3 regions of the Curtobacterium phyllosphaerae genome follow, and region 2 is predicted to be linked to each of the others. Evidence: predicted binding sites of a transcription regulator. Region 2 holds the regulator's gene; each other region holds the start of a gene.

Region 1 (7,632 bases), on a different contig from region 2:
CTGGCGGCGCGTGAAGCCGGCGTGCCGGTCATCGCCGACGGCGGCCTGCAGTACTCGGGCGACATCGCGAAGGCACTCGTCGCCGGGGCGGACACCGTCATGCTCGGGTCGCTGCTCGCCGGGTGCGACGAGTCCCCCGGCGACCTGGTGTTCGTCGGCGGCAAGCAGTTCAAGGCCTACCGCGGCATGGGCTCGCTCGGTGCACTGCAGACCCGTGGCAAGAAGACGTCGTACTCCAAGGACCGGTACTTCCAGGCCGACGTCCCGACGGACGACAAGCTCATCCCCGAGGGCATCGAGGGCCAGGTCCCGTACCGCGGAGCGCTGTCGAACGTCGTCTACCAGCTGGTCGGCGGACTGCGGCAGTCGATGTTCTACGTCGGCGGCCGGACCGTCCCGGAGCTCAAGGCCCGGGGCAAGTTCGTGCGGATCACGGCGGCGGGGCTGAAGGAGTCGCACCCGCACGACATCCAGATGGTCGTCGAGGCTCCGAACTACCAGCGGTAGTCCCCTCCCCCGCCCGCCCGTTCCGCGGAACACCGCTCTCTCGCCGAGACACCGCCTTCGCCAGCGGTGTCGTGGCGGGAGAGCGGTGTTTTGCGGTGCACCGACGTTCTCCACAGCCCCACCCACGTGGTCCGGGAGTCCGCCATCGTTGACCGATGCGCCATCAGGACGTCACACTGCACCGCTCGGACCCCGACATGCCGTTGCGAACGGGAGCGCAGTTCGTCGTGCTCAGTCGCGGGGTCCGCGTCGAGACGGAGCAGTGGGACGCGCTCGACCGGCTCGAACAGCGTCGGCTGAGGGTCACCGCTCGGTACCAGACGCTCCGATCGAGGCCAGCCGTCTCGCACGGGTCGGCGGCAGCGATGTGGGGCCTGCCCAGCTTCGATCGCGACGACGGACGGCTCCACGTGGTGGACAGCACCCGCGCTCGGACCCACTCCGGTCCGGGTGTCGTCCGGCACGCCGCGGTCGTCCACCGACGAGAGGTGGAGTACTTCGACGGTGTGTTCGTCACGAACGCACTCCGCACCGTGGTCGACGTCATCCGATCGTCGTCGTTCACCCACGCCGTGCTCGTCCTCGACCATGCACTCCGAGCCGGGCTGGTCACTGTCGACTCCGTGCGAGCAGCGCTTGCCGACGCGTCGAGTTCCCGCGGCACGGTGCGGGCTGCACATGCGCTCGACTTCGCCGACGGAGCCTCGGAGTCGCCCGGCGAGTCGTGGAGTCGTGTCCGTATCCGGGAACTCCGTCTCCCACCCCCGGAACTACAGCGGGAGTTCGTGACACCCTCGGGGCGGTTCCGGGTCGACTTCTGGTGGCCGGCAGTCGGTGTCGTCGGCGAGTTCGACGGGCGGGTGAAGTACCGTTCCGGCGATCCGGAGGCGCTCTGGCACGAGAAGCAGCGCGAGGACGCCCTCCGCCGGTTGCCGACGATGCGGAACGTCGCGCGATGGACCATGTCGGACCTGGCAGTTCCGGCGCGCCTCGCCGCGATCCTGCACGGGGCGGGCGTCATGCGCACACCAAAACACCGCCCTTCCGACGAGACACCGCCGTGAAGGACGGTGTCTCGCGCGGAGAGCGGTGTTTTGCGGCCGGGGCGGGACCTACTTCGTCGAGCCCTGGATCGCGCTCTGGTAGACGGGCTTGTTGTTCTCGTCGTACTTGTAGATGCCGATGTAGGCGCTCGACGGGTCGTTGTCCGAGTTGAACGGTCCGATGCCGGACTTGCCCGTGTACTCGATCTTCTTGCCGTCGTCGACGAGCTTCTTGCAGTCGGCGAAGGTGGAGCACTTCGTGCCACCGTCCGCACCGGAGACCTTGGCCATGTTGGCCTGGATCGTCGGAGCGTCGGTGCCCTTGCCGGCCTCGGCCGCGAGCGCGGTCAGGACCATCGCATCGTAGGACTCGGCTGCGTACGAGTAGTCAGCGAGGTCCTTGCCCTCGTTCGTCTTGTACCAGTCGTTCAGCTGCGACTTGAACTCGTCCTTCGGCGACGCGCCGGGGATCGTGCCCTGGCCGCCCTTCAGCGTGTTCGGGTCGAAGTCCTTGGAGTAGTCGGCCGTGTTGCCGTCGGACATGTACGTCTTCGCCATGTCCCAGCCCTGCGAGACGAGCTCCGGGACGATCGACTTGGTCTCGTCGAACGCCAGGATGACGATCGCGTCGGGCTTGGCGGCGATCGCCGCGGTCACCTCGGAGGAGAACGTCGTCTGGCCGGGCGGGAACTCCTGGCCCTTGCCCTTGCCGCCGTACACGACCGAGCCGCCGGCCGAGTCGACCGCCTTCTCGATGGTGTTGCGGAGACCGGTGCCGTACGCGTCGTTGAAGACCAGGAACGCGACCTTGGCGTTGCCGTCACCGGTGACGAGCTGGCCGAGCGCCGAGCCCTGCACCGTGTCCGGCGGAGCGGTACGGTAGTAGTACGACGAGTAGCCGGAGAGGTCGGTGGCGGTGTTGGCCGGCGAGATCTCGATGGTGCAGTTCGCGGTGAGCTGGTCGACGACGTTGAGCGTCACGGACGACGACTCGGCGCCGAGGACGACGGGCACCTTCGCGTTGATGAGCTTCGACGCCGCGGAGGAGGACACGGTCATGTCCGTGCTGTCACCCGAGTCGGTCGCGGTCGAGATCTTGACGTCCTTGCCGATCACGCCGCCGGCCGCGTTGATGTCGCTGACGGCGAGGCCGGCGCCGGCGATCGCGGGCGGGCCGAGGTAGGCGAGGCTGCCGGTGAGGGGCAGCATGGTGCCGTACTCGAGCGCGTCCTGGCTGGGGCTCGACGGAGCCTTGCAGCTCGACGCCGGGTCCTTCTTGCCGGAGGCGGAGGACGCCTTGTCAGAAGCGCCGCCGCTGCCGCTTCCGCTGGTGGAGCAACCGGCGAGCAGGATTGCAGCTGCCCCCGCGATCGCGAGCGCCTTGACGGCGCTGCTGGAACGAATCATCCGTGGAACCCTTTCTCTGAGCGGATCCGCCGTCGCCTCGGGTGTCGAGCGACTGTGTATCCACTGGGATGCGAGTAAACGTAGGGTCCGTTTGTTTCCGGCGCATGGCGAATGGATGTGGGCAGCGTTTCGTTGTCGAACCGTGACCGAATCTGAACGAACGGCGCGGATCCTCGCCGCCACGTTCAGCTGACGGTCAGGCGGGGCGGGCGGGCCGGGACTTGAGCGCAGGAGTCAGGAGCGGACGTTAGGCGCGGGTCGGAGCCCTCGGACCGCCGCGGTCCGGCGCGTGGCCACGAACGTGTCCACTGTGAGCAGCACGAGCGCGAGCCAGACGATGCCGAATCCGAACCACCGCGCACTCGACATCGCCTCGTGCTGGAGCCAGACGCCGACGACGAGCTGCATCACGGGCGTGAGGTACTGCGTGAGCCCGAGCGTCGACAGCGTCAGCCGCCGCGCGGACGACGCGAAGAGCAGCAGCGGCACGGCGGTGGCGGGACCTGCCCCGATCATGATCAGCGCGTGCACCCACCCCTCGGACGCGAACGTGACCCCGCCGCCGACACCCGTCACGCCGATGACCACGAGGGCGCCGACGGCCGCGGGCGTCAACCAGACGGTCTCGATCGTCAGGCCGCTCACCGCGTCGACGACCCCGCCGACCCGCTTCTTGACGAGTCCGTACAACCCGAACGAGACCGCCAGGCTCAGTGAGATCCACGGGACCTGCCCGTAGCCGACCGCGATCACGACGACGGCGACGACGCTGATGCCGACGGCGATCCACTGGGCGGGTCGGAGTCGTTCCCGGAGGATGAACACGCCGAGTGCGATCGTCACCAGCGGGTTGATGAAGTACCCGAGCGCGGCCTCGATCGTGTGCCCGGACGTGGTCGCCGCGACGTACACGGTCCAGTTCACGACGATGAGCCCGGCTGCGAGGGCCATCACCGCCATCACACGCCGCTGCCGGAACAGTGCGGCCGTCCGACCCCAGGACCGGAGGGCGGCGAGCAACACGGCGCAGAACACGAGGGCGAAGACGATCCGCCACGCGACGATCTCGAACGGGCCGGCCGGCGCCATCGCCACGAAGAGCAGCGGGAGCACACCCCAGAGTCCGTAGGCGGCGATCGCCTGCACGACGCCGACGCTCGCCTCGCTGCGTGGTGCACGAGCGTCACCGGAGGGTGCACGACCGTCGCCGGAGGCTGCACGACCGTCGCCGGAGGCTGCACGAGCGTCCCTGCTGGATCCCCGTCCGGGCCGCTCGTCGTCCACGTGACGATCCTAGGGACCGCCGCCGACGCGCTGAACCGCAGCCGTGCCTCCCGGCCGTTCCGCGTGTCCCGCAGGACGCCGCCGCGACCGGATCGCGGACCGCGACATCGCGGTGCGGCGCGGTGCGGCCGACCTGGTGTCCGACGGCAGGAGGGGCCGGGACGACGAAGGCCCGCAGGCAGCGCCTGCGGGCCTCCGGGTGGAGCTGGGTCTCAGCGGACGACGACCGCGAGGACGTCGCGCGCAGACAGGACGAGGTAGTCCTCGCCGCCGTACTTGACCTCGGTTCCGCCGTACTTGGAGTAGATCACCTTGTCGCCGACGGCGACGTCGAGCGGAACGCGGTTGCCGTTGTCGTCGATCCGACCGGGACCGACGGCGACGACCTCGCCCTCCTGGGGCTTCTCCTTCGCCGTGTCCGGGATGACGAGGCCCGAAGCAGTCGTCTGCTCCGCCTCGACCTGCTGGATGACGATGCGATCTTCGAGCGGCTTGATGCTGACTGCCACGGCTGACCTTCTCTTTCTCGGTGCTGATGAAAACCGGGTTGGCACTACCCGCAGGCGAGTGCCAGAAGTCCACTGTAGGGGCTTGCTGGCACTCGGTCAATCCGAGTGCCAGCGCTTTCCCGGGTGGGAGGATCGACGCATGGAAGCCGCCGACCTCGCGCAGTTGCTCACCCCCGCGGGCATGGCACTCCTCGACCGCACGCCGGGGGTCTCCGACGGCGGCGAGGTCGTCCGCGTCGTCTCCCGGCTGCGTGCGGAGGGTCACGATCCGGGACTCGTCGGAGCCGTCCTGACGCAGGCTCGACTACGGCAGCGGGCCGTCGGCAAGTTCGGCGACTTCGCGGCCCGCATGCTGTTCACCGAGGCGGGACTGGAGCAGGCCACACGGCTGCAGGTCGCGGCGCAGCACGCCGGACGGTTCGCCCGCGCGGGCCTCCACCGGGTCGCCGACCTCGGGTGCGGGATCGGCGGGGACGCCCTGGCGTTCGCGGCCCTCGACCTCGACGTCGTGGCCGTCGACCGCGACGAGGTCACGGCCGCGATCGCCACACACAACCTCGCGCCGTGGTCGAACGCGACGGTCGAACTCGGAGACGCCGGCGCCTTCGACCTGTCCCGCGTGGACGCCGTCTGGATGGACCCGGCGCGCCGGACCGCGGGGCACTCCGCGACGAGACGCCTCGCCGACCCGGATGACTGGTCGCCGTCGCTCGACACCGTGTTCGCCGCCGCGACGACGACCCCGACGGGCGTCAAGCTCGGCCCCGGCGTCGACCGGGACCTCATCCCGGACACCGCCGAGGCGCAGTGGACGAGCGTCGACCGCGAGGTCGTCGAGCTCGCGCTGTGGTTCGGCCCCCTCGCCCGGCCGGGTGTCCGACGTGCCGCGACCGTGATCGGGGCGCACGGGATCGCCGAGCTGACGAGCGACGCCGACGCGGACGACGTCGAGGTCGGACCGCTCGGCGAGTACCTCCACGAGCCGGACGGCGCGGTGATCCGGGCGCGGCTCATCGGTGACCTCGCGAGGTCGATCGGCGGTCGGATGCTCTCCGACGACATCGCGTACGTCACCGGGGACCGCGCCGTCACGACCCCGTTCGCGCAGACGTTCCGCGTGCGCGACACCCTCCCTCTCGACGCCAAGCGCATCGGCGCACGGCTCGCCGCCGACGGCGTGGGGCGCGTCGAGATCAAGAAGCGCGGCGTCGACGTGGACCCGGCCGAGTTCCGCAGGCGGTTGCGTCTCCGCGGCGGGACCGGGTCCGCCACGCTGGTGCTGACCAGACTGGAGGGACGACACACGGCGATCCTCTGTGATCGCCTCGACGAGGTTGCCGGCTGAGCAGCACGACGAAGCCCCCGGTGTGGGCCGGGGGCTCGGTCGAGGACGCGGTGTCGGAGGTCCGGACGATGTCGTCCGCGGGGCCTCGTCAGCGGACGAGCGCTGTGACGGCGCCCAGTGCGCCGTCGTACCCCGAGTACCCGCTGTGCGACGCCGTGCCGATGAGGATGCCGATGAAGACGAACCACACGATGATGAACACCGTGAACACGTAGCCGAGGATGAGACCGGCGAGTGCGAGGCCGCGACCCTGCTCGCCCGTCTTCGTGATCTGACTGAGCGCGATGTGGCCGAACACGATCGCGGCCGGAGCGATGACGAACGGCGCGATGATCGCGAGGATCGACATGACGTTCCAGCGTGGCGCCGCCTGCACGTACCCGTAGCCCGGCTGGCCGTACTGCGGCTGGCCGCCGTACTGCGGCTGCCCGCCGTACTGCGGCTGCCCGCCGTACTGCTGCTGCCCGCCGTACTGCTGCTGGCCGCCGTACTGCTGCTGCCCGCCGTACTGCTGCTGGCCGCCGTACTGCGGCTGCCCGCCGTACTGCTGCTGCCCGCCGTACTGCTGCTGCCCGTACTGCTGCTCACCGCCGTACTGCGGCTGCCCGCCGTGGGGCTGCCCGCCGTACTGCGACTGCTGCTCGCCGTACTGCGGCTGACCGTGCTGCTCGTGCTGCTGCCCCGCAGCCGGCCGGCCGCCCTGCTGCTCGTTCTGGTCGGACATCGTGCTCCCTCCGGCGCGCGCCCTCCCTGGGCACCCTTGGATCCTCCCACAGACCCCCCGCAGGCGGCTGGCCCACGAGCGAGGGCATCAGACCTGGACGGTCGTCACCGGGAGGGTCGAGTCCGCTGCGATGCCGAGGTCGCTCGGAGCATGCCCGGCCGCGACGAGCTGCGCCCCGATCGCCGCGATCATCGCGCCGTTGTCGGTGCAGAGGTCGAGGGGCGGGATCCGGAGCGCGATGCCGGCCTCGGCGCAGCGGGTCGTCGCGACCGCGCGGAGGCGGGCGTTCGCGACGACGCCCCCGCCGAGGAGGAGCCGGTCGACCCGGGTGTCCCGACAGGCGTTGATCGCCTTCGTGACGAGCACGTCGACGACGGCCTCCCGGAAGCTCGCGGCGACGTCGGCGGTCGGCACGTCCTCGCCGGCGTCCTGGCGACGCTCGACCCAGCGCGCGACGGCGGTCTTCAGCCCGGAGAACGAGAAGTCGTAGCGGTGCGCGGCCATGTCCTTCGGGAGCGTCAGTCCGCGGGGGAACCGGATGGCCGTCGGGTCGCCGGTCGCGGCCGCCCGGTCGATCTGCGGCCCGCCCGGGTACGGCAGCCCGAGGAGGCGCGCCACCTTGTCGAACGCCTCCCCCGCGGCGTCGTCGATCGTCTCGCCGAGGAGTTCGACGTCGTCGACGAGGTCCCGCACGAGCAGCAGCGACGTGTGCCCGCCGGAGACGAGCAGCGCGATCGTCGGCAGTTCGATGTCACTCCCGTCGGCGCGGAGCACGTCCGCCCCGACGTGTCCGACGAGGTGGTTCACCCCGTA
Region 2 (7,632 bases):
CCCGGTCGCGTCCTCGGTCGCGTCCTCGGTCAGCGCACGATCGGTACGATGGCGGACATGAGCACCCGCGGCACCCACCGGCCGACCGACCTGAGCTACGGCGCCGTCGGCGCGACCCAGGCCCCCGACCTGATGACGTTCCCGCCGGCGGGCTTCGTCCCGACCGAGGACCGCACACGGATCGGCCACGGCGACCAGCGCTTCGAGACTGCGTGGATCCAGACGCTCACCTGGCAGATCCAGGAGCGCAGCGGCATCGGCGTGCGTGTCGACAGCGTCCCGCCGGAGGACGAGGTCGGGTACACCCCGGTCGCCTTCGACGACGACGGCAAGCCCGTCTCCGCCGCGTCGGTCGGCACCGAGACGACGGCGCGCTTCGCCCCGGACGGGACGCCCCTCCTCCGCGCCGGCACCGTCGCGACGCTCACGATGCACGCGTTCGGGCGGACGGTCGAGGCGCCGGTCCGTGTCGTCGCGGTGTACGACGAGCCGGACCGCAAGGGCTTCGCCTACGGGACGCTCGCGGGTCACCCGATCTCGGGCGAGGAGTCCTTCGTCATCGAGCGCACCGCCGACGGTTCCGTCTGGCTGCAGATCCGGCAGTTCTCCCAGCCCGCGAGCCGCAAGTGGGCGCTCGCCGCCCCGCTCCTGAAACGCGAGCAGCGTCGGATGGCCGAGGCGTACCTCCAGGCGCTCGTCGGCACCGAGGCGCCGACCGACTGACCGACCGACCGCCGCGTCAGTCGAGCACCGGCAGCGCCGCGATCGCGTCGAGCACGAGGTCCGCGTCGACGACGCAGTCCCGCGCGACCGCGACCGCCGACGTGGCCCGGAGCGTAGCGACGTCGTAGACCCCCGTCGCGACGGCGAGGAACGGGATGCCGGCGGCCTCGGCGGCCGACCCGTCGCGCGGCGTGTCCCCGACGATGACGGCACGCCGGCCGCGCAGCCCGGCTGCGGCGCGTGCGGTGATGTCGGTACGGTCGACGTCCTCCTCGCCGAAGTACGAGTGCTCCCAGTCGAAGGCACCGACGTCGAGTCCGGCGCCCCGGAGCTTGATCTCGGCGCGGAACGACGAGTTCCCGGTGAGGAGGCCCGAGTGCCACCCACGTCCGGTCATCCGCCCGATGAGCGCGACGACCCCGGCGGCGGCCGTGCGGTGGTCCGCGGCGCGGCTCCGCTCCGCCGACAGCTCCTGGAGGTGCCCGCTGACCGTGTCCTGGAGGCCGCGGTCGAGCCCGTGCGCCTCGAGGTGGTTCTGGATGATGCCGGCGTCGGTCCGCCCGTGCTGGTGTCCGACGAGCTGTTCGAGGTCGTGCCCGACCGTCCGCTCCAGCGCCAGGTGGTAGAGGTTGCCCGGCGAGGTCGCGTTGTACACGAGCGTGCCGTCGATGTCCCACAGGACGACCGTGCCGGCGTCGAGGGCCGACGGGCTGGTGCTGGGCTCCATGGCGACCATCATGGCGGACAATGGAGTCCATGCCCAGCGCCCTGCCGATCGCCGACCCCGCCCCGGCCGACGGGCTGGTCACGCCCGTCGACGGCCTCGCGCCCGTGCCGTTCGGGGTGTACGTGCACGTGCCGTTCTGCCGGGTCCGCTGTGGCTACTGCGACTTCAACACGTACACGGCGTCCGAGCTCCGGGGCGTCCGCCGCGACGACTACGCCGGGCACGCGCTCCGGGAGCTCGCGTTCGCCCGGCAGACCCTCGAACGCTCCGGTGTGGCCCCGCGGCCGGTGTCGACGGTGTTCTTCGGCGGCGGCACCCCGACGATGCTGCCGGCGGAGGACCTCGTCGCGGTCCTCCGGGCGATCGACGACACCTGGGGGATCCTGCCGGACGCCGAGGTCACGACCGAGGCGAACCCGGACTCCGTCGACGCCGACGCGCTGGCGACCCTGCACCGCGGCGGGTTCACGCGGATCAGCTTCGGCATGCAGTCCGCCGTCCCGCACGTGCTCGCGACCCTCGACCGCACCCACGACCCGGACCGGGTCCCGCTCGTCGTCCGTGCGGCACGGGAGGAGGGTCTCGACGTGAGCCTCGACCTCATCTACTCGACGCCGGGGGAGTCGCTCGCCGACTGGCAGACCTCGCTCGACGCGGCGATCGCGTGCGAGCCGGACCACGTCTCGGCGTACGCGCTCATCGTCGAGGACGGCACGAAGATGGGTCGTGACGTCGCGAAGGGCATCCTGCCCGCGCCGGACGACGACGTCGCGGCGGACATGTACGAAGCCGCGGACGCCCGGCTCGGCGCCGCCGGGTACGGCTGGTACGAGGTCTCGAACTGGGCGCGCGGCGACGAGCACGCGAGCCGGCACAACCTGTCCTACTGGAAGGGCCACGACTGGTGGGGCGTCGGTCCCGGGGCGCACTCGAGTGTCGCCGGCACCCGCTGGTGGAACGTCAAGCACCCCGCCGCGTACGCCGACCGGGTCCTCGCCGACGTCTCCCCGGCTGCCGGGCGTGAGACCCTCGACGCCGAGACCCGGTACGTCGAGCGGGTGCTCCTCGCAGCGCGGGTGCGCGGCGAGCTCCGGACGTCCGAGCTCCGGGACCCGGCGCGCGAGCGCATCGGCGGGCTCATCGCCCGCGGGCTCGTCGATGGACGAGCGGCGCTCGCCGGCCGGATCGACCTGACGCTCACCGGCCGCCTGCTCGCGGACGCCGTGGTGCGCGAGCTGCTCGACTGACGCCCTGTCGCCCTGGAGGCGCGGTGCCGGCCCGCACCGTCCCTCCAGTCCGGGAGGTGGTTCCGCGGAACGCAACGTCGGCCGCGTCTCGCAGGGATGTACCTCTGCGCGACGCGGCCGACCTGGTGTTCAGCGGAGGGGGGCTACTGCTTGAAGAACTCGATCGACAGCGGGTAGCGGTAGAACTCCCCGGCGTTCGCCTTGACGGCCGCCATGATGCTGAACACCAGCGACACGATGCCGGCCGCGGCGACCACCAGGAACCCGATGAAGATGATCGAGAGCAGTCCGCCGACGAAGTAGGCGATCGCCATCGTGATGTGGAAGTTCAGCGCGACACGGGTGTGCTCGCGGACGAACGGACCGCGGTCGCGGAGGACGAGGTAGGCGACGAGCGGCCCGACGAAGTTGAAGAAGATCCCGCTGAGGTGCGTCAGCGTCGACCACAGTCGCTGGTCCTCGGGGCGGAGCGGCGGCGGCGGCGCGTACCCGTAGCCCTGTTGGTAGCCCTGGTCGTACCCCGGCTGCTGCTGCCAGCTCTGTCCGGAGCCCTGGCCCTCGCTCTGGTGGCCGTTCCCGGGTGCCTGCTGGCCGTGGTCGGGCTGGCCGTGCGGTCCGTTGTCGTTCGGCGGTGTCGCGGTCATGCCGAGAGCGTATCGGCCGGGACTCGGACGCCGCATCAGCCGGGCGTAGGATGAGCACTCGGCATCGACGAGTGCCAGAACGGCCGGGTCGGCACGGCCCGGGACGAGCCAGGAGGGGGACGCGCATGGTCAGCGACCGCAGCCTCGAGGTCCTCAAGGCGATCGTGCGCGACTACGTCGACTCCCGGGAGCCGGTGGGGTCCAGGTCGATCGTCGAGCGCCACGCGTTCGGGGTCTCCGCGGCCACGATCCGGAACGACATGGCCCTGCTCGAGGAGGAGCAGCTGATCGTCGCGCCGCACACCTCGTCCGGGCGGGTGCCGACCGACAAGGGCTACCGGGTGTTCGTGAACCACCTGGCGGAGGCCCGACCGCTCTCGAGCGCCCAACGCCACGCGATCGAGACGTTCCTCGGCTCCTCGACCGACCTCGACGACACCCTCGCCCGGACCGTCCGGCTGCTCAGCCAGCTGACGAACCAGGTCGCCCTCGTGCAGTACCCCTCGATGGTCCGGGCGCGCGTCCGCCACGTCGAACTCGTCCGGTTGAGCGACGCGCGGCTCATGACCGTGCTCATCACCGACACCGCGCGGGTCGAGCAGCGCATCCTCGACACCGACCTCCACATCGGGGACGACGCCCTCGCCGAGCTCCGGGCGACCATCAACGCGGCCACCGGCGGACTGCTCCTCCAGGACGTCTCGGCCGTGCTCCGCGGGGTCCCGGAACGCGTGCGGCCGGAACTCCAGGCGCTCGGCGGGCTCGTCGTCGCGGCCCTCGTCGAGCAGGTCGGTGCGAACCGGCAGGACCGGCTCGTCATGGCCGGGGCGGCGAACCTCGCCAAGACCGAGGACGACTTCGCCGGCGGCCTGTTCCCCGTGCTCGAGGCGATCGAGGAACAGGTGACCCTGCTCCGGCTGTTCGGCGAGATGCAGCTCGACGCCGTCGCGGTGACCGCGAGCATCGGCGCGGAGAACGCCGAGTACGACGGCCTCGACGTCACGAGCGTCGTGGCCGGTGGGTACCGCGCGGCCGGCGGCGAGCTCGCACGACTCGGCGTCCTCGGCCCGACCCGCATGGACTACGGCACGAACATGGCTGCGGTCCGAGCCGTGGCCAGGTACCTCTCCGGGCTCCTCGGCGAGAATTGACCCCGCGGTCGCCCTCGCGACCACGACGCCGCGCAGTGCGGCTCCCTTGACCAGATCCATCCCGACCGACTGAGGTGCTGTGGCAGACCACTACGACGTTCTCGGCGTCACCCGCGACGCGTCCGACGCCGACATCAAGAAGGCGTACCGACGCCTCGCCCGGGAACTCCACCCGGACGTGAACCCAGCCCCGGAAGCCGCCGAGCGGTTCAAGGACGTCACGCACGCGTACGACGTCCTGAGCGACTCGGAGCAGCGTCGGCGCTACGACCTCGGCCCGCAGGACAGCCCGTTCGGCGGGGGCGGCGCGGCCGGGTTCGGCGACATCTTCGACGCCTTCTTCGGCGGCGGCGCGGGCGGCGGTCGCGGCAACGGGCCCCGCTCGCGTGCCGAACGCGGTCAGGACGCCCTGCTGCGGGTCGAGGTGGACCTCGACGAGGTCGTCTTCGGCACGCGGAAGGAGCTCGAGGTCGACACGGCGGTGCTCTGCGAGACGTGCGGCGGCTCGTGCTGCGCACCGGGCACGTCCCCGCAGACGTGCGACATCTGCGGTGGCTCGGGCCACATCCAGCGCACCGTCCGGTCCCTGCTCGGCAACGTCGTGACGAGTGCGCCCTGTGGCACATGCCGCGGGTACGGCACGGTCATCCCGAACCCCTGCCCGACGTGCCAGGGACAGGGCCGGGTCCGGGCGCGTCGCACCATCGAGGTCGACATCCCCGCAGGCGTCGACAGCGGTCTGCGGCTGCAGATGCCCGGCAACGGCGAGGTCGGTCCGGCGGGTGGACCGTCCGGCGACCTGTACCTCGAGATGAAGGTCCGGCACCACGACGTCTACAGCCGCGACGGCGACGACCTCCTCGCGACGCTCGAGGTCCAGATGACGGACGCGATCCTCGGCACGACCACCACGATCGACGGCCTCGACGGCGCCGTGGAACTGGAGATCCGGGCCGGGGTCCAGAGCGCGGACGTCCTGACCATCAAGGACCGCGGCGTCACCAAGCTCCGCGGCAACGGCCGCGGCGACCTGAAGATCGGCGTGCAGGTCGTCACCCCCACCAAGCTGTCGCACCGGGAGCGCGAACTCGTCGAGTCGCTCGCCAAGGCCCGCAGGGCGCCGAAGCCGCAGCTCGCCCGGTTCCAGCAGGGGCTGTTCGGCAAGCTCCGCGACCGGTTCTTCACCTTCTAGGGCGTCCGCGTGGCATCGCAGTACCTCGTCGACACGCTCGACGGCGTGGTCCCCGGGTCCGTCGTGACGCTCGACGGCCCCGAGGGTCGGCACGCCGTGACCGTCACCCGGGTCCGCGTCGGCGAGACGCTGCGCATCGCGGACGGCGACGGCACGGTCGTGACGGGTGCGGTGGCGTCGATCGGCAAGGACTCCCTGGCGCTCACGGTGTCCTCGGTCCACGTCGAGCAGGTCGGACGCCCGGCCCTCGTCCTCGTCCAGGCACTCGCGAAGGGCGGCCGGGACGAGATGGCGGTGCAGGCGGCGACCGAGATCGGCGCCGACGCGGTCGTGCCGTGGGCGGCGTCGCGGAGCGTCTCCCGGTGGGACGGCCCGAAGACCGAGAAGGGCCGTGCCCGCTGGGGCGCGATCGTGCACGAGGCCGCCAAGCAGTCGTTGCGTGCCCGCGTCCCGGCAGTGGGACCGCTGGCGTCGACGAGCGCGTTGGCCGCGGTCGCCGGTGGCGCCGCCGGGCTCGGAATGGAGGCAGGGACCACCCTGGTCGTGCTCGACCCGACCGCTGACCAGCTGTTGAGCACCTGGGAACCACCGGTCGAGGCGACGGCGATCGCCCTGGTCGTCGGTCCGGAGGGCGGCATCAGCGACGGCGAGCTCGCGTCGCTCGAGTCCGCCGGGGCCGTCCGTGTCCGGCTGGGTGCGTCCGTCCTCCGCACCTCCACCGCCGGCCCGGCCGCCCTCGCCGTGCTGCAGGTCCGGCTCGGTCGCTGGTAGCCCTGGCCCTCCCCACCGCCTCCGGTCCCCGGTCGGCGACGTGGACTCCGCACCGCACCGCACCGCATCGCGCTCGCGGAGTGTGGGAGTGTGTCGGCAGGGCGTTCTACGATGGACGCATGAGCACCGCAGCACCGAGCGTCTTCTCGCGGATCGTCGCGCGCGAGGTCCCGGCGACCATCGTCGCCGAGACCGATCGTGTGATCGCGTTCGAGGACATCGCTCCCAAGGCACCCGTCCACGTGCTCGTCGTCCCCAAGACCGAGCAGTACCGGAACGTCACGGAACTCGCCGCCGGTGATCCGGACCTCCTGGCCGAGGTCATCGCGACCGCCCAGCGGATCGCCGACGACCGTTCCGGCGGCGAGTACCGGCTCCTCTTCAACACCGGTCCGACCGTCGGTCAGACCGTGTTCCACGTCCACGCTCACGTCCTCGCAGGCACCGCAGGCCACCCCCTGCAGGAAGGCTCCCTTGCCGGATAGCAACGCCGCTCGTCCCGAACCCGCCACGACGCCGCTGTCGCAGCCCGCCCCTCCCGAGACCGTCTCCGAGCTGTCGGTCGACGGCATCGCGATGGTCCAGCTCCTCGGTCCCCAGGACCGGCTGCTCAAGACCGTCGAGCGGCAGTACCCGGAGGTCCGGGTGCTCGTCCGGGGCAACCGGGTCTCGTTGGCCGGCCCGGAGCGGGACGTCCGTCGCGCCCGCGCGCTCGTCGACGAGCTCGTGACCATGGTCCGCCGGGGCCAGGACCTCGGACAGGCCGACGTCTCGACGTCCGCGCGCGTCATCGAGGACGACCGGCGGCCGACCGAGCTGTTCGGCACACCGATCGTCTCGAGCCGCGGCAAGTCGGTGCGACCGAAGACCGACGGCCAGCGCGCCTACGTCGACGCGATCGACGAGAACACGATCACGTTCGGCATCGGCCCGGCCGGCACCGGCAAGACCTACCTCGCGATGGCGAAGGCCGTGCAGGCCCTGCAGCGCCGCGAGGTCAACCGGATCATCCTGACCCGCCCCGCGGTCGAGGCCGGTGAGAAGCTCGGGTTCCTGCCGGGGACGCTCACCGACAAGATCGACCCGTACCTGCGACCGCTGTACGACGCGCTCAACGAGATGATGGACCCGGAGATCGTCCCGAAGCTGCTCGCCGCCGGGACGGTCGAGGTGGCGC
Region 3 (7,632 bases), on a different contig from region 2:
ACACGAGCGACCTCGACGCGACGGCGGCCGCGGCGTCGAACCCCGACTCGCCGTTCTCGCTCTACGACGCCGACCACAACCACGAGTGGCGTGCGATGGTCGTCGACGCGACGGTCAAGGGCACCGGCCAGGACCTCAAGATCCTCGTCGCGATCTCCTCCCAGAACGCGGATGCCACGATCACCCGCTTCACGGCGATCTTCCTCGGGTTCGGGTTCTCGGTCGTGCTGCTCGGCGCCATGCTCACGCGGCTCCTCGTCACCGCGACGTTCGACCCGCTCCGCGACGTCGAGGACACCGCGGCACGGTTCGCTGCCGGAGACTTCTCGCAGCGTCTCGGCGATGAGACACCGAACACCGAGGTCGGACGTCTCAACCGGTCGTTGAACACCATGCTCGAGCGCATTGACTCCGCGTTCGACGACCGACAGCGCACGATCGAACAGATGCGCCGGTTCGTCGGCGACGCCTCCCACGAGCTCCGGACGCCGCTCGTGTCCCTCCGTGGGTACGCCGAGCTGTACCGGATGGGCGCGCTCCGCAAGGACGAGGACGTCGCCCAGGCGATGGACCGCATCGAGAAGGAGGCCAAGCGGATGGGCCTCCTCGTGCAGGACCTCCTGCAGCTCGCGCGCATCGACGAGTCCAAGCCGCTCGAGCTCGGCCCGGTCGACCTCGTCGCGATCGCCCGGGACTCCGCGCTCGACACGATGGCCTCGAACCCGGACCGCGAGATCCAGGTGCTCCTGACCGACGCCGTCACCGGTGTCGGTGTGCCGCAGTGGGTCGGTCCGGCCGCACTCCCCGCCGCACCCGGTGGGTCGCCGTCATCGCCGTCCGCCAACGTCACGGGGCCGATCGCGTTCGCCGGGGCGACCTTGGCGCGACTCCGCGCCCGTCGGAACCGCGCGATGAACGTCGAGTCCTCGACGGGTCCGTCGACCGCCGAGCTGCCGACCGTGGTGCTGCCGGCGCGACCGCCGGTGGTGCTCGCCGAGGAGAACAAGATCCGCCAGGTCGTCACGAACCTGATGGGGAACGCGATGCGGTTCACACCCCACGACGACGCGATCGAGATCGGGATCGGCGTGGACGAGTCGCGCGAGATGGCGCACCTCGACGTGGTCGACCACGGCGAGGGCATCCCGCCGCAGCTCCGGGAGAAGATCTTCCAGCGGTTCTGGCGGGCGGACACCTCGCGTGCGCGGGACACGGGCGGCTCCGGACTCGGGCTCGCGATCGTGTCGGGGATCGTCGCGGCGCACCACGGCGACGTCGAGGTGTTCGACACCCCGGGCGGCGGTGCGACCTTCCGGGTGTGGTTGCCGCTCCTGCCCCGTGACTACGTCGCGCCGTCGGAGTCGTCCGCCGAGTAGCCCGTGCGCGCTCGGTTCGGGGTCGCACAACACGCCGCGTCCCGCTGCCGGGGTCGCACAACACGCCGCGTCCCGTCGGCGGGGTCGCACAACACGCCGCGTCTCGCTGCCGGCGTCGCACAACACGCCGCGTCCTGCTGCCGGGGTCGCACAACACGCCGCCTCCCCTCGCCGGGGTCGCACAACACACCGCGTCCGCCCACCCCGAGACGGCGCGTCCTGCGACCTCGACGTCACGCGGCCGGGCGGGTCGCGCCCCTGAGTGCCTGGGCGAGACGCCGCAGGAAGTCGTCCGGTGCGGCAACGTCCCGCGCGGTGACGTGCAGCACGGTCCACCCGTTCACCACGAACCCGTTCGATCGAGACGCGTCGTGCTGCCACGTACCGCGGTCGGTCCGGTGATGATCGCCGTCGTACTCGATCGCCACGCGGGCGGCTCGGTAGACCATGTCCGGCCGACCGAGGAACGTCCCCGTGTCGTCGAACACCGCCACGTTGAGTTCGGGCTCCGGAAGCCCACGGTCGACGACGGCCAGTCGAGTGATCGTCTCCATCGGCGACTCGGACCCGACCCGGACGCGTTCGGCGGCGCGTCGCAGCGCGATCGAGCCACGCGACCGTCTGACCCGTGCGGCAGTGACGAGTTGGTCGGGCGTCGCGAGTCGTCGCTCGCCCACGATGTGATCACCGACGATGACGAGCTCGGACTCGCGGAGAAGTACGGCGCAGTCACACCACGTCCCGACCGCATCGGACACCGGGAGGTCCCGGATTCGGACGGATCCACCGAGGACAGCGAGCGAACGATGTCCGACGACACCCGGGCGACGCATCACCGGGCCTGCACCGATGGTCGTGACGTGGACCGGATCGTGCGCGCGGTCCAGGCGGCGCGGGAGGGGGAAGCCCCACAGCCTGGCAGCCGTGAGGTGGCTGAACCGCTGGTCGTCGCGCATGACGAGTGCCAGGGCACGAACGAGGTCGAGATCGTCGTGCTCGAGGGCGACAGCGATGCGGACGCCGTGGACCGGGGATGACAGGTCCGATCGGCGGAGGCGTGTCGCAGGCACGCCGATCAGCCGCTCGTCGTCGACGCGGAACGGTCCGCTCCCGAAGCCGCTCGGGAGTGGTCGCAGAGGTGTTGGCATCCCGCGAGCGTGGCCGGACCACCGACATCCACCGCGGCCCCCTGGGTGACCTGTGGAGCGATCACGTGGTGCGTCACCTGTGCAGGACGCCCACTCCCCGGGCCAGATCGCACCAAACGCCGTGGACGGGGGCCGAGGTCGCGGGACGCGCCGCGTGGTCGAGGCCCGAGACGGCGTGTTGTGCGATCTCGACGCCGTCGGCGGGCGCGGCGGGCGCGGCGGGCGCGGCGGCCGCGGCGGGCGCAGCGCCCGGGTACGCGGAACGGGCCGCCCTCCCGGAGGAGAACGGCCCGCTCAGGACACGAAGGTCGGACTAGAAGTCCATGCCACCCGTCGGGTCGCCGGCCGGAGCCGAGACCTTCTCGGGCTTGTCGGCGACGACGGCCTCGGTGGTGAGGAACAGTCCGGCGATCGACGCAGCGTTCTGCAGCGCCGAACGGGTCACCTTGGCCGGGTCGATGATGCCCGCCGCGATCAGGTCGACGTACTCGCCGGTCGCGGCGTTGAGGCCCCACCCGGACTCGAGCTCGCGGACCTTGGCGGCGACGACACCCGGCTCGAGACCGGCGTTCAGCGCGATCTGCTTGAGCGGCGCGTCGATCGCGACGCGGACGATGTTCGCCCCGGTCGCCTCGTCGCCCGTCAGCTCGAGGCTGTCGAGCGCGACCTTGCCGGCCTGGATGAGTGCGACGCCACCACCGGCGACGATGCCCTCTTCCACAGCCGCCTTCGCGTTGCGGACGGCGTCCTCGATGCGGTGCTTGCGCTCCTTGAGCTCGACCTCGGTCGCCGCACCCGCCTTGATGACGGCGACGCCACCGGCGAGCTTGGCGAGACGCTCCTGGAGCTTCTCGCGGTCGTAGTCGGAGTCCGTGGCCTCGATCTCGCTGCGGATCTGGCGCACGCGACCGGCGATCTGCTCGCTGTCGCCAGCGCCCTCGACGATGGTCGTCTCGTCCTTCGTGATGACGACCTTGCGGGCACGACCGAGGAGGTCGAGCGTCGCGTTCTCGAGCTTGAGACCGACCTCTTCTGCGATGACCTGACCACCCGTGAGGATGGCGATGTCCTGCAGCATGGCCTTGCGGCGGTCGCCGAAGCCCGGGGCCTTGACGGCGACGGACTTGAAGATGCCGCGGATCTTGTTCACGACGAGCGTGGCCAGGGCCTCACCGTCGACGTCCTCGGCGATGATCAGGAGCTGCTTGCCCGACTGGATGACCTTGTCGACGACGGGGAGCAGGTCCTTGATGTTCGAGATCTTCGAGTTGACGATGAGCACGTAGGCGTCCTCGAAGACGGCCTCCTGGCGCTCCGGGTCGGTCACGAAGTACTGCGACAGGTAGCCCTTGTCGAAGCGCATGCCCTCGGTCAGCTCGAGCTCGGTGCCGAACGTGTTCGACTCCTCGACCGTGACGACGCCTTCCTTGCCCACCTTGTCGATGGCCTCGGCGATGAGCGCGCCGATGGTCGGGTCCGCGGCCGAGATCGACGCGGTCGCGGCGATCTGGTCCTTGGTCTCGATCTCCTTGGCGTCCGACAGCAGCTGAGCGGAGACGGCCGCGACGGCCTTCTCGATGCCCTTCTTCAGGCTGATCGGGTCCGCGCCCGCAGCGACGTTGCGGAGGCCCTCGCGGACCAGCGCCTGTGCCAGCACGGTCGCGGTGGTCGTGCCGTCACCGGCGACGTCGTCGGTCTTCTTGGCGACCTCCTTGACGAGCTCCGCACCGATCTTCTCGTAGGGGTCGTCGAGTTCGATCTCCTTGGCGATGGAGACGCCGTCGTTCGTGATCGTGGGGGCGCCCCACTTCTTCTCGAGGACGACGTTGCGGCCGCGCGGGCCGAGCGTCACCTTCACGGCGTCAGCCAGGATGTTCAGGCCGCGCTCGAGGCCACGACGGGCCTCCTCGTCGAAAGCAATGATCTTTGCCATGTGTGTTTCTCGTCCCTCCCGGACGTCGTGCTGGACGCGATGGTCGTTGGCACTCGATGCAACTGAGTGCTAGCCGATTCTGGCACTCGCACCCGGTGAGTGCAACCTCCGGCCGGTCCTCCGCGCGAGCCCGGGGCGAACACCCAGCCGCACGCACGACGGAGCACGCTGCCCCGAGGGACGACGCGCCCCGGACGCACGACGGAGCGCGCCGCCCCGAGGGACGACGCGCTCCCGACGAGCTCGGTGCTCAGGCGGGCTTGACCGCCTCGGCCTGCGGGCCCTTCGAGCCGGTGCCGACGTCGAACGTGACCGCCTGCCCCTCCTCGAGCACCTTGTAGCCGTTCATGTCGATCGCCGAGTAGTGCACGAAGACATCCTGTCCGCCGCCGTCGACGGTGATGAATCCGTAGCCCTTCTCGGCGTTGAACCACTTGACGGTTCCGTTGGCCATGTTCATTGCTCCCTGCGATGTCGCTGACGGTGGGGCGTGGGTTCGCGCACCACCGGGTCCGAGTGCTCAGGCACTTCACCCGGGTTCGTCCTGACGAGCGCACACGGTGTCCGTCGGCATTCTGATCGCTGGGGTGACCAATTGCGATGCTAGCCGCGTCAGCGGTTTCGACAAGGGCGATGAGCGCGAATCCCGCGGGTGGTCCCGGAACTCAACATGCCTGTAACACGACCGAAACGAACGACCCCGGAACGGCGCCTCGCGGCCGGGCGTCAGCGGGCGTAGTCGGCGCCGAGGACGACCGTGACGTCGGAGTTCGGGAACGCCGTGGACTTCTGCACGGACCCGACGCCGAGCGTCACGACGATGCCGCGCGCGATGGCCGCCTGGTCGTCGGACTGGTAGTAGACGATCGTCGACGGCGCACCCTTGGTCGACGCGTTCCCGTCGGACGCGACCTGCCAGCCGGCGTTCTCGAGCGTCGCCGTCCCCGTCGCCGCGAGTCCGCCGGTGTTCGTGCCGTTCAGCACCGTGAGGGTGATGCCCGATGCCTGCGCCGACGGACCCGCGGTGGGCTCCGGCGTCGCGGAGGCGGATGCGGGCGCCGATGCGGACCCGGACGCCACGGCACTCGACCCGGCGCCGTTGCCGGTGAACTGGATGCTGTCGTTCAGCACACCGAGCACGACGGCGCCGCCGCCGACGAGCACGCCGGTCGCGAGCGCGGCCCAGGCGAACAGGATCCAGCCGCGTCCGCGGCGCGGTAACCCGCGGTGCGCACCGACCCTGGGGCCGTCGGCGACGTCGTCGAACCGGTCTCGGGGGAATCTACTCATGCGCGTCGGTGCGTCCTTCGTGGTCTGCGCGCTCGGCCCCGAAGGACCGTTCCGCGCGTGCGTTCGTCCGACTCCGCCGGAGTCGGTGCAGCCGGGTCACGAGCTGCGGGTCGAACGCGAGTGCTGCGGGGGTGTCGATGACACGGTTCAGGACCTGGTAGTACCGGGCGGGCGACATGTCGAACTCGACGCGGATGTCGGCCTCCTTCGTCCGGTCGTGTCTCGCGCGGTCGTGCTCGAACACGAGGACGTGCCGAGCGAGCTCCGAGAGGTCGGAGTCGGTGCGGGGTCCGGTCACGTCGATCCGTTCGCTCACTGATCACCGCCCATTCGGATACCGACGGCGCTCACGGTCGTCGCAATAGTAGGGGTGACGGTCCGCTCGACCCTGGCATGCCCCTGGCAGGTCGCGAAGAAGCCCTCAGATCCATCGCACGGTGGTGCCGTGCGCGTCGGCGAGCGCCACGGCGACCCCGTCGAACGACACGGTCGCGAACGCGTCGGGGTCTCCGGGGTCGACGCCGTCCGGCAGCGTCGACGCCACCCCGTGCAGGATCCCGGTGCGTTCCATCGCGACCCAGTGCACCCCGAGCGCGGTGACCCGGTCGACGAACGCCTGCCGTTCCGCACCGGGGACGTACACGAGGGTCCCGGTCGTCATGACGACCGGGGTGCACCCGGACGGGAGCGCGGCGAGCGCACGGTCGAGGTCGTCCGGCACCCGGCCGGTGATGCGGACGGGAGGCGCGGCCAGCGTCGCGCGGGCGGCCGCGCGCATCAGGGCGGTCCGGTCCGTCGCCTCCGGCGGGACCGCCTCGACGAGCCGGTCGAAGGCGCGGGGCTCCCGGAGGTCGATCGGTGCGGGGTCGAGGCCGACCCGTCCGGCGATCGCCGGCACGACGAACGGTTCCGGCACGCGTCCCGTCGCCCGGGCGGAGAGCGCGAACGAGGGCTGCGCGGTCGAGGACGTCATCCGGACCGGCCCGTCGTCGGTGACGTAGTCGAGCACGACGTGGTCCGGCACGCTGCAGAGCCCGGCGCTGACCCCGACGTCGAGCAGGCCGATCGGTCCCGGCATCCGGGCGAACAGCGGCAGGACCGCGGCGAGCCGTCGCGGGTCGTTCGCCTGCATGGTCGCGAGGGACGCCGCCTGGACGACCTCGTCGGGCCGCGTCCGGAGCAGCCGGACGAGTGCGGTGGGGTCGACCGGGTCGGCACCGAGGCGTCGGGCGACCGCGAACACGAGCTCCGGCTGGCGCTTCGTCGGCGGCAGACGGTCGAGCACGGCGACGACGTCCGCGGCGGACGCGACCGATCTCGCCCACGCGGCGTACGTCGGCCACGCGGCCACGAGCCTCCCGGCGGTCGCGGTGTACCGGTCGGCCGTGCCGGACGCGACCATCAGCGGGGACCCGGCGCGCGGTACATCCCGACGTGCCTGATGCCCGCCTCGACGTAGGAGGCGCCGAACCGGACGAAGCCGCTCGCCGCGTACAGCCCGGCGACGTGCTCCTGGGCGTGCAGTGCGATCGGGTCGGTGCCGTGGGCGTCGAGCACGGCCTCCACGAGCCGGTGCGCGAAGCCCCGCCTGCGGTGTCCGACCTCCGTCGCGACGCGTCCGACCACCCAGCGTGCAGGCTCGGCACCGTCCGGGGAGACCTCGGCGGCCGACGGTCGGATCAGGCGCAGGTACGCCGCCGCCACGCCCCCGGCGCCGTCGATCCACCAGTGCTCAGTGTCGTCGGCCTGGTCCCGGGGCTCGAAGTCCTCGTCGGTGACGCGCTGCTCGAGGGCGAAGACGCGGTTCCGGAGGCGCACGATGCCCCAGAGGTCGTCGCGGTCGAGGTCCGTCCACCGTGCGCACCGTACGGAATGTTCACCCACG

What was found. The regulator HrcA, encoded in region 2, represses chaperone genes, less so after heat shock. The targets are predictions, from matches to a motif close to TTNGCACTCGNNNNNNNCGAGTGCNAA.
Region 1: groES (co-chaperone GroES) is a predicted target of HrcA. The motif match lies at 4,836-4,862, and genes of this name have one in related genera.
Region 3: groL (chaperonin GroEL) is a predicted target of HrcA. The motif match lies at 4,504-4,530, and genes of this name have one in related genera.

The regions. Positions count from the first base shown of each region.
Region 1 is NZ_JBMPIU010000002.1:330,033-337,664, reverse strand. Features, by position in the region: gene guaB (IMP dehydrogenase) at 1-507, shown strand, start outside; gene ACO0E0_RS04770 (hypothetical protein) at 705-1,571, shown strand; gene ACO0E0_RS04765 (ABC transporter substrate-binding protein) at 1,620-2,957, opposite strand; gene rarD (EamA family transporter RarD) at 3,192-4,103, opposite strand; gene groES (co-chaperone GroES) at 4,454-4,750, opposite strand; gene ACO0E0_RS04750 (class I SAM-dependent methyltransferase) at 4,890-6,095, shown strand; gene ACO0E0_RS04745 (DUF4190 domain-containing protein) at 6,184-6,819, opposite strand; gene tsaD (tRNA (adenosine(37)-N6)-threonylcarbamoyltransferase complex transferase subunit TsaD) at 6,907-7,632, opposite strand, start outside.
Region 2 is NZ_JBMPIU010000003.1:246,499-254,130, forward strand. Features, by position in the region: gene ACO0E0_RS06800 (DUF1990 family protein) at 58-723, shown strand; gene ACO0E0_RS06805 (HAD family hydrolase) at 740-1,450, opposite strand; gene hemW (radical SAM family heme chaperone HemW) at 1,480-2,697, shown strand; gene ACO0E0_RS06815 (DUF4870 domain-containing protein) at 2,841-3,341, opposite strand; gene hrcA (heat-inducible transcriptional repressor HrcA) at 3,467-4,492, shown strand; gene dnaJ (molecular chaperone DnaJ) at 4,572-5,684, shown strand; gene ACO0E0_RS06830 (16S rRNA (uracil(1498)-N(3))-methyltransferase) at 5,694-6,455, shown strand; gene ACO0E0_RS06835 (histidine triad nucleotide-binding protein) at 6,575-6,940, shown strand; gene ACO0E0_RS06840 (PhoH family protein) at 7,032-7,632, shown strand, end outside.
Region 3 is NZ_JBMPIU010000002.1:474,085-481,716, reverse strand. Features, by position in the region: gene ACO0E0_RS05485 (sensor histidine kinase) at 1-1,376, shown strand, start outside; gene ACO0E0_RS05480 (DUF559 domain-containing protein) at 1,610-1,930, opposite strand; gene ACO0E0_RS05475 (hypothetical protein) at 2,057-2,413, shown strand; gene groL (chaperonin GroEL) at 2,838-4,457, opposite strand; gene ACO0E0_RS05465 (cold-shock protein) at 4,708-4,911, opposite strand; gene ACO0E0_RS05460 (LytR C-terminal domain-containing protein) at 5,184-5,747, opposite strand; gene ACO0E0_RS05455 (DUF3263 domain-containing protein) at 5,740-6,045, opposite strand; gene ACO0E0_RS05450 (DUF2332 family protein) at 6,169-7,149, opposite strand; gene ACO0E0_RS05445 (GNAT family N-acetyltransferase) at 7,149-7,631, opposite strand.